DNA from 3 places in the Streptomyces luomodiensis genome. Region 1 is predicted to be linked to each of the others. Evidence: riboswitches for the same ligand, from Rfam matches in the RefSeq annotation. Region 1 holds a riboswitch; each other region holds the start of a gene.
The links. A riboswitch is a leader RNA that binds a small molecule or an ion and turns the genes downstream of it on or off. The one in region 1 is predicted to bind S-adenosylmethionine.

Region 1 (4,744 bases):
GTGCAGTACGAGCGTGGGGCCGTCGGTGGGGGCGATGAGCCACTTGCCGTGGCGGCGCGGCGCGGCGAAGCGGCGGCCCTTGAACTCGCGCTTCAGCCCCTGCGCGGTCACCCCGTGCAGTACCCCCGGATCTGCCACCTCGGCCCGCTCGACGCGGCGGCCCTGGGCGCAGGAGACCAGCGTCCGCCGGAACCCCTCGACATCCGGTAGCTCGGGCATAGCGTCAGGCTACGCCAGGGGCTTACATCCCGCGTCGCCAAGAAACATCCCCTTCGGGTAGTTTCATCGGATAAAGTACCGAAATATGCGATGCATGCGCTCCGGCCGGAGGGCGAGCGGTCGCAGCCAGACGCTTTTCGCGGTCACCCGGTGTCTGCCGTTTCTGGTCCTGGCGACGGTGCTCGGCATCGAGCTCTCCCCCGCCCACGTCGTCTACACCGGCCCCCTGCTCTCCCCGGCCCCGGCGCTGGCGGCGGTGACCATGGGCCCGGTCGGCACCGGCGGGGTGGCGGGCCTGGCGGGCGTGGTCAGCGCGATCACCGCCACCCACAACCACGCCTGGGGCAGCCAGCAGGTGTACGCGAATCTGCTGGCCCTGCTGGTGGTGGCGGTGGCGAGCGTGGCCACCAGCGCGGTACGGGTGCGCCGGGACCGTGAGCTGACCCGAGTCCGCCGGATCGCCGAGGTGTCCCAGAACGTGGTGCTGCGGCCGCTGCCCGCCCGGTTGGGCGCGGTGAACACCGCGAGCGTCTATCTGGCGGCCGAGCGCGGCGCGCGGATCGGCGGGGACCTCTACGAGGCGATGTGCACCCGCTACGGGGTGCGGCTGATCGTCGGGGATGTGCGGGGAAAGGGGCTTGCCGCGGTGCGGTCCGCCGCGGCCGTCGTGGGCGCCTTCCGGGAGGCGGTGCACTACGAGACGGACCTCGCCGAGGTGATGCGCCGCTGCGCGGCCGCGCTGGCGCGTGAGTACGAGCTGTTGGACCGCTCCCAGCTACGGGACGCGCGGGAGCTGGAGGAGCAGTTCGTCACCGTGGTCCTCGCCCAGGTGCCGGACGAGTCGATGGTCCAGCTGATCAACCGGGGCCATCCGCCGCCGCTGATGATGCGCCGGCGCGAGGTGCGCGCCCTGGGCCCGGTGCGCCCGCTGCCGCCGCTCGGCCTCGAGGAGTTCCTCACCCCTCCCCCGATCGGCGTCGAGACCTTTCCGTTCCTGCCCGGTGACCGGCTGTTGCTGCACACCGACGGAGTGATCGAGGCCCGTAACCGCCGCGATGAGTTCTTCCCGCTGGCCCGGACCATGGCGACGCTGGACGGCACCACCCCGGCCGAGTACCTGGACCGGCTGCGCCAGGCCCTGGTCCGGCATGCCGGGGGCCGGCTGGCGGACGACGCGGCCATGGTCCTCGTCGAGCGGGCCGCCGACGGCACGGCGCCGCCGGCCCGCGTCGACCACGTGGGCATGGACTGACCACATGGGCTGGGACCGACCACGTGGGCTTGGACTGACCACGTGGGCATAGGGTTGACGCCCTCGCGGAGCGCGACGACACTGTCAGGGACGGTCACGATGGTCAGCGCCCACCGTGCGGAATCCCCGCTGAGGTGGGTCATCGGCCCCGGCTCGCTGACAGGCAACCCTTCTCCCGCGACGGGGTGCCCCCGGGTGACGACCGGGTCTCGTCGACGTGGACGGGACAAGCGCGGTCTCGCTGCCTCGCGAGCCCGATGATGATGGGATCGGTGGAGATGCCCAGGACCGACAGCCACGGGGAAGGCGCCCGTCGGCGTTCCCGGCCGTCGTCCCCGTTCCGCCGTCCCCGTCCCCTGACCCGGCGCCTGCACATCGATCTGCTGCGCATCTGCAGCGCTTCCAGTCCAGCCGGCTGAATCGACACGGTCACCGAGCGCGGCCCCGCGCATCGGCGGGTCGGGTGTGTCCCGGCACCGCCCCCGGCGGGTGCGCCGCGCGGGTTTCCCTTCCATCGCGCCATCGGCGCCGCCCAGGCCGGCGGGGCCGGGGCTCCTTCACTGCCTTGGAGAGCCATGTCCGAGACGTCTCCGCTCAGTTCAGGTCCTGCCGCTCTTCTCGATCCCGACCCCTGCCGGCCCCGCCCCCGGACCGCCCCGCCCACTCCGCCGCACCGCTTCCGCAGCCGCATCGGCGTCGACCTGGCCGGGGGCTTCTATCCGGCGCCGCATCGCTATCGGCTCTATCTCTCCGCGAGCTGTCCGCTCTCGCTGCGCGTCTCCATCACCCTGGACCTGCTCGGGCTGCGGGACACCATCACCACCACCCTCCTCGGGCTCCCGGGCGAAACCCCCGCGGCGTTCGCCTCGCTGCGCGGTGCCTACGAGGCCACCTGGCACCGCTACAGCGGGCCGGTGGACGCGCCCGCGCTGTGCGACCGCTGGACCGGACGTGTCGTCAGCAACCACACGCCCGACATCCTGCGCGACCTCGCCGGCCATCTGAGCGACCACGTCGGAACCGACCGTCCCCGGCTGCGTCCGGCGGCTCTCGCAGCGGACATCGACGCCCTCCGCGAACTCCTCGACACGGACATCACCCATGCCGCGCGGCAGGCCGGGACCGCGCCTGAGGCGGAGTGCCGGGACGCGGCGCTGGAGCGGCTGCTGACGGCCCTCGGCCGGCTCGACCGCAGGCTGGCGTCCGCGCCGTACGCACTGGGCGACGAGCTGACCGCCGCCGATGTGGACCTGTGGGTGGCCCTCGTCCAGCTCGACACCGAGCACCGGCTCCAGCTGGCCGCCGACGCGGCCCACCGGGTCTCCCGCCACGAGCGGCTGCGCGCCTATGTGCGGCGGCTGCACGCCCATCCGGCCTTCCACACCACGCTTCCGGAGGCCCTCCGGGCCGGTGTGTCCTGAGTCCGCCGCTCCGGTCGCCGCCGGCCGTGACGGCCGGGGGCGACCGGAGCGACCAGGGCGACCAGGGCGTTCAGTCCGCTCAGGACAGGGCGGCGCGGGCGCCGCCGAACTCCCCCACCGCGCGGGCCACGATGGCCTCCAGCCGGGCGTGGTGGGCGCCGCGCCAGTAGACCCGGTCGCAGACCGTGCAGCGGGCGAAGACGTCGTAGGTGCGCCGGGTCCCGTGCTGGAGCCGCTCCCGGACCGCCTCCTTGTCGGCGTCCTCCAGCGAGCCGTTGCAGGCGGTGCAGCGGGTCCAGGGGGCCAGGCTCGGGGTGAACCGGCCGAGGACGTCCCGCAGCTGCTCATCGGGACGGTCGCTGTAGACGTACGCCCCGGCCCACAGCTCGCGGCGGCGCAGCAGCCCCCGGTCGCGGGAGAGCAGCACCCGGCGCTGGGCGGCCGAGCGCGCGGCCAGCTCGGGGTCGCCGACGTCCTCGCTCTCGTACGCGGCGTCCACGCCTAGCAGCCGCAGCCGGCGCGCGAGCGTGCCCAGGTGCACATCGAGCAGAAAGCGCAGCGGCGCCCCCGGCACCCGCTGCGGGCGGACCACCGGGTGGACCTCCACGGTCTCCCCCGCGCCCGGCACATGCGAGACGGCGGTCTCCTCGCCGTCCACCAGCAGCCGGCCGACCTCGGTGAGTGGGACCCCGAGCGACTCGACGACATGGCCGAGGGTGGAGACGCCGTCGGTGGCGACCGCCGTCCAGGGGCGGCGCCGCTCCGGGACGGCGAAGAAACGCAGTTCAGGGGCGAGGCTGAGATGGATCTCGGGTCCGTTCACACCGCCAGCATGCCAGGCGTGCCCGGCCGGGGCGACGGCGTTTCTCCCGGGCGGCGCGACGGGCCCCGTGATCGCGGGCCGGGGGCGTCAGCGCGCCGGCGGGGCCGCCTTGGCCTGGTCGCGCCGTCGCTTGCGGCGCCAGGCGACCATCCGCAGACACTCCTCGTGCGTCACCCGGCCCAGGAGCGCCCCGCCGAACACCACGAATCCGACCCCGACCAGCCAGGACTGGACGACCAGCACGGTGCCGACCGGACCGTAGGAGACCGCGCTGGAGGCGATCAGCGGGGAGAACACCAGCTGGGAGAAGAACCGCAGCCCCAGCAGCCCGACGCTGGTGGCCAGCGCGCCCGGCAGCAGGGCGCCCCAGCTGATCCGCCCGCCCAGCAGCAGCCGCTGTGACCACCAGAAGAACAGCACCGTGCCCACCACCGCCACCAGCAGCCGGGAGACGCCGGGGGCCAGATGGGCGGAGAGCAGCAGATAGCCGATCAGCGCCACGAGCCACACCAGATGGCGCCAGACGGTGTGCCAGCGGCCCGCGGGCAGCTCCCACACCTTCTCGTAGCCGACCTGGAGCACGGTGCCGAAGCGCAGTCCGAAGATGGCCAGCGTGGCCAGACCGAAGGCGGTGGTGGACTCCAGCGCCTGCTTGGGCGGGGCGAACAGCCGCTGCACCTCGTCCCGCGAGGTCGGGGAGAGTCCGAGCCCCTCGGCCAGCCACTGGGCGAACCCGAGCCGGTTCACCGGATCCGCCGCGGCGACCACGATCAGCAGGGGCACCAGGGTGAGAAAGCCCAGGGCGGCGAAGCCCATCGCGCGGTGCAGCAGCTCGAATTCGCTGCCCCGCCGCCATCCGCGTCCGATCGCGGACCGCTGGACCACGTCACGCAGCCGCCGCCACCACGCCCGGGGGCCCCGGGCGCCGGACGCGGACGGATTCTCGGACATGCCCACGGGTGCCGGTCAGTACGGGTGCCGGTCGGGCTTGTCCGTCCACGCCTGGTACGCCTCGGCACCCATCTCCGG
Region 2 (4,744 bases), 3.4 Mb from region 1:
GTGCCTCCTCGTCGAACGCGATGATCTTGGCCATGTGAAGTGGTCCTCCCAAGACTTAGGGGGTACCTCCCAGGCCGTTAGGCCGTGGGGGCGGATTGCTCCGGACCGCGCTGGCGCCCGCGACGGACGGCCTGTCTGCCGTGCGGTTCCTTGCCCCGCATGGCCCGACGGGCCTCACCGACCCGGTCCTTCTGTCACTCTCAACGTCAGAGTGCTAACGCCAATGATTAGCACTCGGACCTATCGAGTGCAAGCGCCCGAAGGGCTCCTTGGGGGGTGGCGGCCGGGTGACGGGTAGGCACAGGCGCCCGAAGGGCGTGGGCGAGGCGCGCGGGCCGGGGGGAGGGAGCCCCCGGGCATGCCGAAGGGTCCGTACCCTGGTCGAGGTACGGACCCTTCGGACTTGTTCTGTTCAGCTGCGTCGCGTCGGCGCGTCAGCCTACGGCCACGCGGACCATGTCGGCCTGCGGGCCCTTCTGGCCCTGCGAGATCTCGAACTCGACCCGCTGGCCTTCCTCGAGGGTGCGGTACCCGTCCATCTGGATCGCGCTGTAGTGGACGAACACGTCCGCACCACCGTCGACCGCGATGAAGCCGTACCCCTTCTCCGCGTTGAACCACTTGACGGTGCCCTGAGCCATTCCTAACTCCCCTATTGCTGGCCCTTGCGCAGGACCGCACTCCGCGGACCCGGGTCAGACCTCACCCCCCGGATGTGGGGGGTGTGCGCCGGAACGCGTCGACCGCCGCTGAATGTATCCGTCCCAACGCCCTCTGCAACAGGTCAATCGGACGAGAATTCTGGGCACGGCCGAACGGTTAAAAGCGAGAATTCATATGAAGTTCGGGCAAGCCGGGCGGGACATAAGGGACCAACCCGACAATTCATGCACACACTTTACGCACAAGTTGACGAGTTCTCATATGTGGCTCCGACCCCGGGTGCACTGGGGAATCCGGGCAACTGTATCGCGTTTCCACACACGGAATCGCCCCGTCCGGTTGTCCCCGGACGGGGCGATGTCAAAGGTGAGGAGGGTGACGCGGGGTCAGCAGCCGCCCGCGACCGCCGGGATGATCGAGACGCCGGCGCCGTCCGGGGTCGCCGTGGCCAGGCCGTCGGCGAAGCGGACGTCGTCGTCGTTGACGTAGACGTTGACGAAGCGGCGGAGCTTGCCGGTGTCGTCCAGAACGCGCGCCGCGATCCCCTGGTGGTTCTTCTCCAGGTCCGCCAGGACCTCGGCGAGGGTCGCGCCCTCGGCGGTGACCTCGGCCTGACCGCCGGTGTAGGTGCGCAGGATGGTCGGGATGCGAACGTTGACGCTCATACGAGGCCAGCCTCTCGGAACGAGTCAAGGGTGGGGCGGATGATGGCGGAGGGGCCCGTGGTGGGAGCCACCGCGTCGAGGGTCTTGAGGCCGTCGCCGGTGTTCAGCACGACGGTCGTCAGGGACGGGTCGAGCAGGCCGTCCTCGATCAGCTTCTTGGTCACGCCGACGGTCACGCCGCCCGCGGTCTCCGCGAAGATCCCCTCGGTGCGGGCCAGCAGCTTGATCGCGTCGACGATCTGCTCGTCGTTCACGTCCTCCACCGCGCCGCCCGTACGGCGGGCGATGTCCAGGACGTACGGGCCGTCCGCGGGGTTCCCGATGGCCAGCGACTTGGCGATGGTCCGCGGCTTCTGCGGCCGTACGACGTCATGGCCGGCCTTGAAGGCGGCAGAGACCGGGGAGCAGCCCTCGGCCTGGGCGCCGAAGATCTTGTAGGGCTTGTCCTCGACCAGCCCGAGCGCGATCAGCTCCTTCAGCCCCTTGTCGATCTTGGTGAGCTGGGAGCCGGAGGCGATCGGGATGACGATCTGGTCCGGCAGCCGCCAGCCGAGCTGCTCGCAGATCTCGTACGCCAGGGTCTTGGAGCCCTCGCCGTAGTACGGCCGCAGATTGACGTTGACGAAGCCCCAGCCCTCGCCCGCGGGGTCGCCGATCAGCTCGCTGCAGAAGCGGTTGACGTCGTCGTAGGTGCCCTCGATGCCGACCAGGTCACCGCCGTAGACCGCGGCCATGACGACCTTGCCCGCCTCCAGGTCGTGCGGGATGAAGACGCAGGAGCGGAAGCCCGCGCGGGCGGCCGCGGCGCCGACCGCGCCGGCCAGGTTGCCGGTGGAGGAGCAGGAGAGGGTGGTGAAGCCGAAGGTGCGGGCGGCCTGGACGGCGATGGCGACGACCCGGTCCTTGAAGGAGTGGGTGGGGTTGCCGGAGTCGTCCTTGATGTGCAGCTCACCGGTGACGCCGAGCTCACGGGCGAGGTGGTCGGCCTTGACCAGCTTGGTGAAACCGGGGTTCAGACTGGGCAGGTCCGCCACGTCCGCCGGGACGGGCAGCAGCGGGGCGTAGCGCCAGATGCTGTTCGGGCCGGCCTCGATCCGGCGGCGCAGCCCTTCCGGGTCGCCGGTCGGCAGCTCGTACGCGACCTCGAGCGGCCCGAAACAGACCTCACACGCGAAAATCGGGCCCAGATCGAACCGCTCACCGCACTCCCGGCAGGACAATGCGACGGCGGGGCCGAAAGCCTTGGAGGCGGCGGAGGTGGAGGTGGGGGAGGAAGTGGTTGAGCTTTCTACTGACTGCACAGCCATGGATGGCGAGGCCCTTTCTCCTCATCTTCCTCGGGACGCGTTTCGCCACGAGCCGGAATTGGCACCTTCCCTAGCTGGGAGCCTCACTGCGGAAGCTCGGAGCCTCGCTGCGGAGCGCGAGACCAGCTGGAGGGTTGCCGGGGCTTCAACGGGCCGTTCCCTCTGCCCCTCTGGATGAGCGGTATGGCACCGGGCGGGCCCGGAGCGTTTGTCAGCACGGCCGTCGCCGGTCGGCCATCTTCGGTAAACACCGAGGTTGACCCCGACATACGACGGTCATGTGCGTTGTTCAAGACTGTAACCGAAGGCCCGGATGGTTGAGGTAGCCGTCCGAAGCGCGAGATGGATCACAGCAGGGAGAGACACAGGTGCTGGATGAGGTGGAGCGCTGGCTGAAGCACCGCTCCTGGTCTGCCGACGACCGTCCGCTGGATCGCCTGCTGGCCGCGAAGCGGGCCACGACCACGACGGTGAGCGTGGTCCTGCCCGCCCTGAACGAGGAGGCCACGGTCGGCGAGATCGCCGGGGCGATCCGCCGTGAGCTGATGGGCGAGGCGGTGCCGCTGGTGGACGAGCTGGTGGTGCTGGACTCCGGTTCGACGGACCGCACCGCCGAGGTCGCCGCGGCGGCGGGCGCGACCGTCGTCGCCCGCGACTCGCTGCTGCCCCGGCTGCCCGCGCTGCCCGGCAAGGGCGAGGTGCTGTGGCGGTCGCTGCTGGCCACCAGCGGCGACATCGTCTGCTTCATCGACGCCGACCTGCGGGAATTCGACCCGCGCTTCGTCTCGGGGATCGTCGGCCCGCTGCTGACCGACCCCGCGCTCCAGCTGGTGAAGGGCATGTACGACCGCCCGCTCGGCGAGGCGGCGGGCCAGGGCGGCCGGGTCACCGAACTGGTCGCGCGGCCCCTGCTCAACCTGCACTGGCCCCAGCTGGCCGGATTCGTCCAGCCGCTGGGCGGTGAGTACGCGGCCCGCCGCTCGCTGCTGGAGCGGCTGCCCTTCCCGGTGGGCTACGGGGTCGAGCTGGGGCTGCTGGTCGACGCGCTGCACACGGTGGGCCTCGACGCGCTCGGCCAGGTGGACGTCGGGGTCCGCAAACACCGCCACCAGGACGGGCTGGCGCTCGGCCGGATGGCGGCCGCGATCTACCGCACCGCGCAGCTGCGGCTGGCCCGCGGCCACCTGGTGCGGCCGCGGCTGACCCAGTTCGACCGGGGCGAGAACGGCTTCGAGCCGCGTACCACCTCCGTGGACACCGAGGAGCGGCCGCCGATGATCGAGATCCCGGAGTACGCGGCGCGCCGCGCGGCGTGAGCCCGTGGCGTGAACCCGCGGCGTGAGCCCGCGCACGGCGCCTGCGCGCCGGGGTGACGCGTGGCGCGCGTGGCGGCCGGCGACACACCTACGGGGCAAGAAACCGTACGTACGTTTGCGCGGGGCCGCGCGTGGCTAGGCTCGCGACATGGCAGCCCCGCGTTCCGCCCCGATCCTGGTCGCCTCCAACCGCGGTCCGGTCTCGTACACCCTGGGCGAGGACGGCTCGCTGACCGCCCGGCGCGGCGGCGGCGGGCTGGTCTCCGGCCTCAGCGCGATCGGTCCCGAGGCGGGCGCGGTGTGGGTGTGCGCGGCGCTCGGTGAGGCCGACCGCGAGGCGGCCCGGCGCGCCGGGACCAACCATCTGAACCCCGGTGACACCGGCGGTCAGCAGGTGCGGATGCTCGACATCGCGCCGGATGTCTTCGCCGCCGCCTACAACGGCATCGCCAACTCGGTGCTGTGGTTCGTCCACCACCTGCTCTACCAGACCCCGGTCGAGCCGGTCTTCGACGCCGAGTTCGCCGCCCAGTGGGCGGCCTATGAGAGCTACAACGCGGCCTTCGCGGACGCGCTCGCCCGGGAGGCGGTGGACGAGGCCGTCGTCCTGGTGCAGGACTACCACCTGGCGCTGGTGCCCGGGATGCTCCGCGAGCTCCGCCCCGACCTGCGGATCGGCCACTTCTCCCATACGCCCTGGGCGCCGCCGGACTACTACCGGCTGCTGCCGGACGAGGTGGCGGCGGGGGTGCTGCGCGGCATCCTCGGCGGCGACCGCGCCGGGTTCCTCACC
Region 3 (4,744 bases), 1.8 Mb from region 1:
ACGTCCCGATGCAGGGTGTCAAGATGTCCGAGGCGTTCGCCTCGACGCTCGACATCAGCTTCGAGGTGCGCGGCGGTCTGCTGATCCGGCAGATCCACCACTGGGCCGCGCTGGTCTTCCTCTGCGGCATGTTCACGCACATGATGCGCGTGTTCTTCACCGGTGCGTTCCGCAAGCCGCGTGAGATCAACTGGCTGTTCGGCTTCCTGCTGTTCTTCCTCGGCATGCTGACCGGCTTCACCGGCTACTCGCTCCCCGACGACCTGCTCTCCGGCACCGGTCTGCGGTTCATCGAGGGTGTCTTCCTGTCGATCCCGGTGGTCGGCACCTACATCTCGATGTTCGTCTTCGGCGGCGAGTTCCCGGGGATGGACCTCATCCCGAGGCTCTACCCGGTCCACGTCCTGCTGCTGCCGGGCATCATGCTCGGCCTGCTGGTGGCGCACCTGATCCTGGTCTTCTACCACAAGCACACGCAGTACCCCGGGGCCGGAAAGACCGAGAAGAACGTCGTGGGCATGCCCCTGCTGCCGGTCTACATGGCCAAGGCGGGCGGCTTCTTCTTCCTGGTCTTCGGTGTGATCGCGGTCGTCTCCGCGATCGCGACCATCAACCCGGTCTGGACCATCGGTCCCTACCGGCCCGACCAGGTGTCCACCGGCGCCCAGCCCGACTGGTACATGGGCTTCGCCGAGGGTCTGGTCCGTGTGATGCCCGGCTGGGAGATCACCGCCTGGGGTCACACGCTCGTCCTGGGCGTGTTCATCCCGATCGTGCTCTTCCCGCTGGTCCTCTTCGCGATCGGGCTCTACCCGTTCGTCGAGTCCTGGATCACCGGTGACAAGCGCGAGCACCACATCCTGGACCGCCCGCGCAACGCCCCGACCCGTACGGCCTTCGGTGTCGCATGGCTGACCGCGTACTTCGTGATGCTGATCGGTGGCGGTAACGACCTGTGGGCCACCCACTTCCACCTGTCGATCAACTCGATCACGTGGTTCGTGCGGATCGGCTTCTTCGTCGGCCCGGTCCTGGCGTTCATCGCGACCAAGCGGATCTGCCTCGGCCTCCAGCGGCGCGACCGCGACAAGGTGCTGCACGGCCGTGAGACCGGCATCATCAAGCGGCTGCCGCACGGTGAGTTCATCGAGGTCCACGAGCCGCTCTCGCAGGACCAGCTGTTCGCGCTGACCCAGCACGAGCAGCCCGAGCCCTATGAGATCGGCCCCGAGGTCGACGAGAACGGGGTCAAGCGGAAGATAAAGCGTTCCCAGAAGCTCCGTTCCAAGCTCTCCAAGGGCTACTACGGCGGGGACAACATCATTCCGAAGCCGACCCGCGAGGAGTACCACGAGATCACCAGCGGCCACGGCCACCACTGATCTCTCTCCCACCCACCGGTTTCTCCACTTGTAGCGACGCCACAGACCAGGGCCCCGGCCCGGACCGCACGGTCCGGACCGGGGCCCCGGTCGTACTGCCGATAGGCTTGCGGCGGGCCGCTGACGTCGCGGACCCCTTTTCCCTGCCCACCCCCACGGATCCAGGAGCGGACCATGGACGTTGTGACCCCCGCCGGAGGCGACAGCACCGCGACGGCCCGCACCTGGCCGGACGTACTGAGTTCGCTGCTGGCCGGCCAGGACCTCGGCGCGGACGACACCGCCTGGGCCATGGACCAGATCATGCGGGGCGAGGCGACCGACGTCCAGATCGCCGGTTTCGCGGTCGCGCTGCGGGCGAAGGGCGAGACGGTCTCCGAGATGACCGGTCTGGTGCGGGCCATGTACGAGCACGCCAAGGTGATCGAGGTGCCCGGGGCGACCGTGGACATCGTCGGCACCGGTGGCGACCGCGCCAAGACCGTCAATATCTCGACCATGTCCGCGCTGGTCGTGGCCGGCACCGGCGCACGGGTGGTCAAGCACGGCAACCGCGCCGCGTCCTCCGCCAGCGGTGCCTCCGACGTCCTGGAGAAGCTCGGCGTCAATCTGGACATCAGCCCGGAGCGGGTGGTCGAGATCGCGGAGGAGGCGGGCATCACCTTCTGCTTCGCGGTGAAGTTCCACCCGTCGCTGCGGCATGTCGCGGCGGCCCGCCGCGAGCTCGGCGTCGCCACCCCGTTCAACTTCCTCGGCCCGCTGACCAACCCGGCACGGGTCACATCCCAGGCGACCGGGGTGGCCGATGCCCGGATGGCGCCCATCATGGCCGGGGTGCTGGCCGAGCGCGGCTCCTCCGCGCTGGTCGTCCGGGGCGACGACGGACTGGACGAGCTGACCGTGACCTCGACCTCCCAGGTGTGGGAGGTCCGGAACGGCGCCGTGCGCCAGGAGACCTTCGACCCCCGGCACGTGGGCATCGGGCTGGCTCCCGTGGAGGCCCTGCGCGGTGCCGACGCCTCGTACAACGCGGATGTGGCCCGCCGGCTGCTGGCGGGCGAGCGGGGCCCGGTCCGGGACGCGGTGCTGCTGAACTCGGCGGCGGCGCTCGTGGCGCTCGAACCGGAGCCGGGGGACAAGCCCCTGACGGAGCGGATCGCGGCGGGGGTCGAGCAAGCCGCCGAGTCGATCGACTCGGGGGCGGCGCGCGACGCCCTGGAGCGGTGGGTGCGGGCCACCAACGCCTGAGCGGACCCCGGCGGCCCCCTTACGCCGCCCGTGTTCTGTTGACGACGCCCATGTTCTGTCCGGGATGCGGACAGAACATGGGCGTCGGCGTTCGGCATGGCATACTCCTGCCCAGGTCACGAGCGACAGCGACTACGGCCCCGGCCCGCTGTCCGGCAACCCTCCGTCCGTGGCGGGGTGCCCCGGGTGATGACCAGGCCGCCTGGCAACAAGGCCGGTGGCAAGCGCGGACCCCTCACACTAGGGGTCCTGGTGGTCGAGGGAGCTCTTCCGTGATGCAGCGAATGCGCTAGGGCCGAGCGGCCCGTTTTTCTATTGTCCGCTCCGCGCGGTGGTGCCGTGCGTCGAGCGACCTTTCCGCGCCCCGACGGCAGGTTCACCGCCGCCGCTCCCGTGGCGCGGCACGCCTTCGACCCTTCCGGGAGACCTCGTCATGTCCGTGCGCCCTTCTGCCCTCGCCTCCGCCGACTCCTCCGCCACTTCCTCCTCCGCCGCCTGTGAGCCGCTGCCCGTGCTCGGCAGCGATGTCCTGGTGCCCCTGGTCACCGGCGGCGAGGTGACCTACGCGGCGCTCGACTACGCCGCCAGCGCGCCCGCCCTGCGGCGGGTCTGGGACGACATCGCCGCCTACGCGCCCTACTACGGCAGCGTGCACCGCGGGGCGGGCTACCTCTCGCAGCTGTCCACCGACCTCTTCGAGAACAGCCGTAAGGACGTCGCCGCCTTCCTCGGCTGCCGCGCGGACGACCAGGTCGTCTTCACCCGCTCCACCACCGATTCGCTCAACCTCCTGGCCGCCGTGGCGCCGCGCGGCACCCAGGTCTTCGTCTTCGAGACCGAACACCACGCCTCGCTGCTGCCCTGGCGGCAGCGGGCGGACATCGCCGTCCACTACCTCAGCGCCCCGCGCTCCCCGCGGCAGGCGGTGGAGACGCTGGAGACGGCGCTCGCGGGGCGGGCCGAGGGCCCGGCGCTGGTCTGCGTGACCGGCGCGTCCAATGTGACCGGTGAGCTGTGGCCGGTACGGGAGCTGGCCGCCGCGGCGCACGCCCACGGCGCCCGTATCGTGCTGGACGCCGCGCAGCTGGCCCCGCACCACCCGGTGGACATCGCGGCGGCGGACGTGGACTGGGTGGCCTTCTCCGGGCACAAGCTGTACGCGCCCTTCGGGGCCGGTGTGCTGGCCGGGCGGGCCGACTGGCTGCGGGAGGCCCAGCCGTATCTGGCGGGCGGTGGCGCCAGCCGTAAGGTGGCGCGCCGGGACGACGGCGGGATCGACGTCGAGTGGCACACCACGGCCGCCCGGCACGAGGCGGGCTCGCCGAACGTCATCGGCGTCTACGCGATCGCCTCCGCGTGCAAGGCGCTGACCGAGGCCGGTTTCGAGGGCCTGGTGGCCCGTGAGCGGCAGCTGATCGCCACGGTGCGGGCGGGGCTGGCCGAGGTGCCCGAGGTGCGGGTGCTGTCGCTGTTCGGCGACGACGCCCCCCGGGTCGGTGTGCTCTCGTTCGTGGTGGAGGGCTGGAACAGCTCCCACTTCGCGGCGGCGCTCTCCGCGGAGTACGGCATCGGCGTGCGCGACGGGCTCTTCTGCGCGCATCCGCTGGTCCGCACCCTGTTGGACAGCGAGCCCGACGAGCCGGGGGAATGCGGTGCGCCCGAGGCCGCGCCGGGGGAGCGTGCGCTGAACGCGATCCGGGTCAGCTTCGGGGCGGGCACCCCGGACGAACATGTGGAGCGGTTCGTCCGCGCCGTGGCCGAGCTCGTACGCGACGGTGCCCGGTGGAGCTACCGCACCGAGGACGGCCGCTGCGTCCCGGACCGCGGCTGAGCCCCTGGGCGGGCGCCGGGGGAGGCCCGGACCGGGGCCTGTCCGGACCGGGCCTAGCTGTCCAGGCCGATGGCGAACGCGGCCTCCAGGTCGTGCTGGGAGTAGGTCCGGAAGGCGATGTGCGTCTCCGTGGAGGCCACCCCCGGCACCTTGCTGATCTGGCCCGGGATGATGTCCGCGAGGTCGTCGTGGCGGGCCACCCGCACCATCGCGATCAGATCGTGCGCACCGGTGACCGAGTAGACCTCGCTCACACCGTCCAGCGCGGCGATCTTCTCGGCGA

Region 2: it holds a riboswitch for S-adenosylmethionine, as region 1 does, so the genes downstream of both, thrC (threonine synthase) here and PS467_RS04390 (glutathione S-transferase C-terminal domain-containing protein) in region 1, are expected to answer to the same signal.
Region 3: it holds a riboswitch for S-adenosylmethionine, as region 1 does, so the genes downstream of both, PS467_RS12430 (aminotransferase class V-fold PLP-dependent enzyme) here and PS467_RS04390 (glutathione S-transferase C-terminal domain-containing protein) in region 1, are expected to answer to the same signal.

What each region holds. Positions count from the first base shown of each region.
Region 1 covers NZ_CP117522.1:1,092,243-1,096,986, forward strand. Annotated here, with positions in the region: gene PS467_RS04380 (Fpg/Nei family DNA glycosylase) at 1-219, opposite strand, end outside; gene PS467_RS04385 (PP2C family protein-serine/threonine phosphatase) at 305-1,471, shown strand; SAM riboswitch class IV at 1,564-1,710, shown strand; gene PS467_RS04390 (glutathione S-transferase C-terminal domain-containing protein) at 2,047-2,892, shown strand; gene PS467_RS04395 (Mut7-C RNAse domain-containing protein) at 2,972-3,715, opposite strand; gene PS467_RS04400 (YhjD/YihY/BrkB family envelope integrity protein) at 3,803-4,666, opposite strand; gene PS467_RS04405 (nucleoside deaminase) at 4,682-4,744, opposite strand, start outside.
Region 2 covers NZ_CP117522.1:4,526,720-4,531,463, forward strand. Annotated here, with positions in the region: gene groL (chaperonin GroEL) at 1-34, opposite strand, end outside; gene PS467_RS18975 (cold-shock protein) at 435-641, opposite strand; gene PS467_RS18980 (MoaD/ThiS family protein) at 1,050-1,328, opposite strand; gene thrC (threonine synthase) at 1,325-2,635, opposite strand; SAM riboswitch class I at 2,654-2,816, opposite strand; gene PS467_RS18990 (glucosyl-3-phosphoglycerate synthase) at 3,004-3,951, shown strand; gene PS467_RS18995 (alpha,alpha-trehalose-phosphate synthase (UDP-forming)) at 4,100-4,744, shown strand, end outside.
Region 3 covers NZ_CP117522.1:2,890,030-2,894,773, reverse strand. Annotated here, with positions in the region: gene qcrB (cytochrome bc1 complex cytochrome b subunit) at 1-1,382, shown strand, start outside; gene trpD (anthranilate phosphoribosyltransferase) at 1,557-2,630, shown strand; SAM riboswitch class IV at 2,745-2,863, shown strand; gene PS467_RS12430 (aminotransferase class V-fold PLP-dependent enzyme) at 3,064-4,461, shown strand; gene PS467_RS12425 (Lrp/AsnC ligand binding domain-containing protein) at 4,515-4,744, opposite strand, start outside.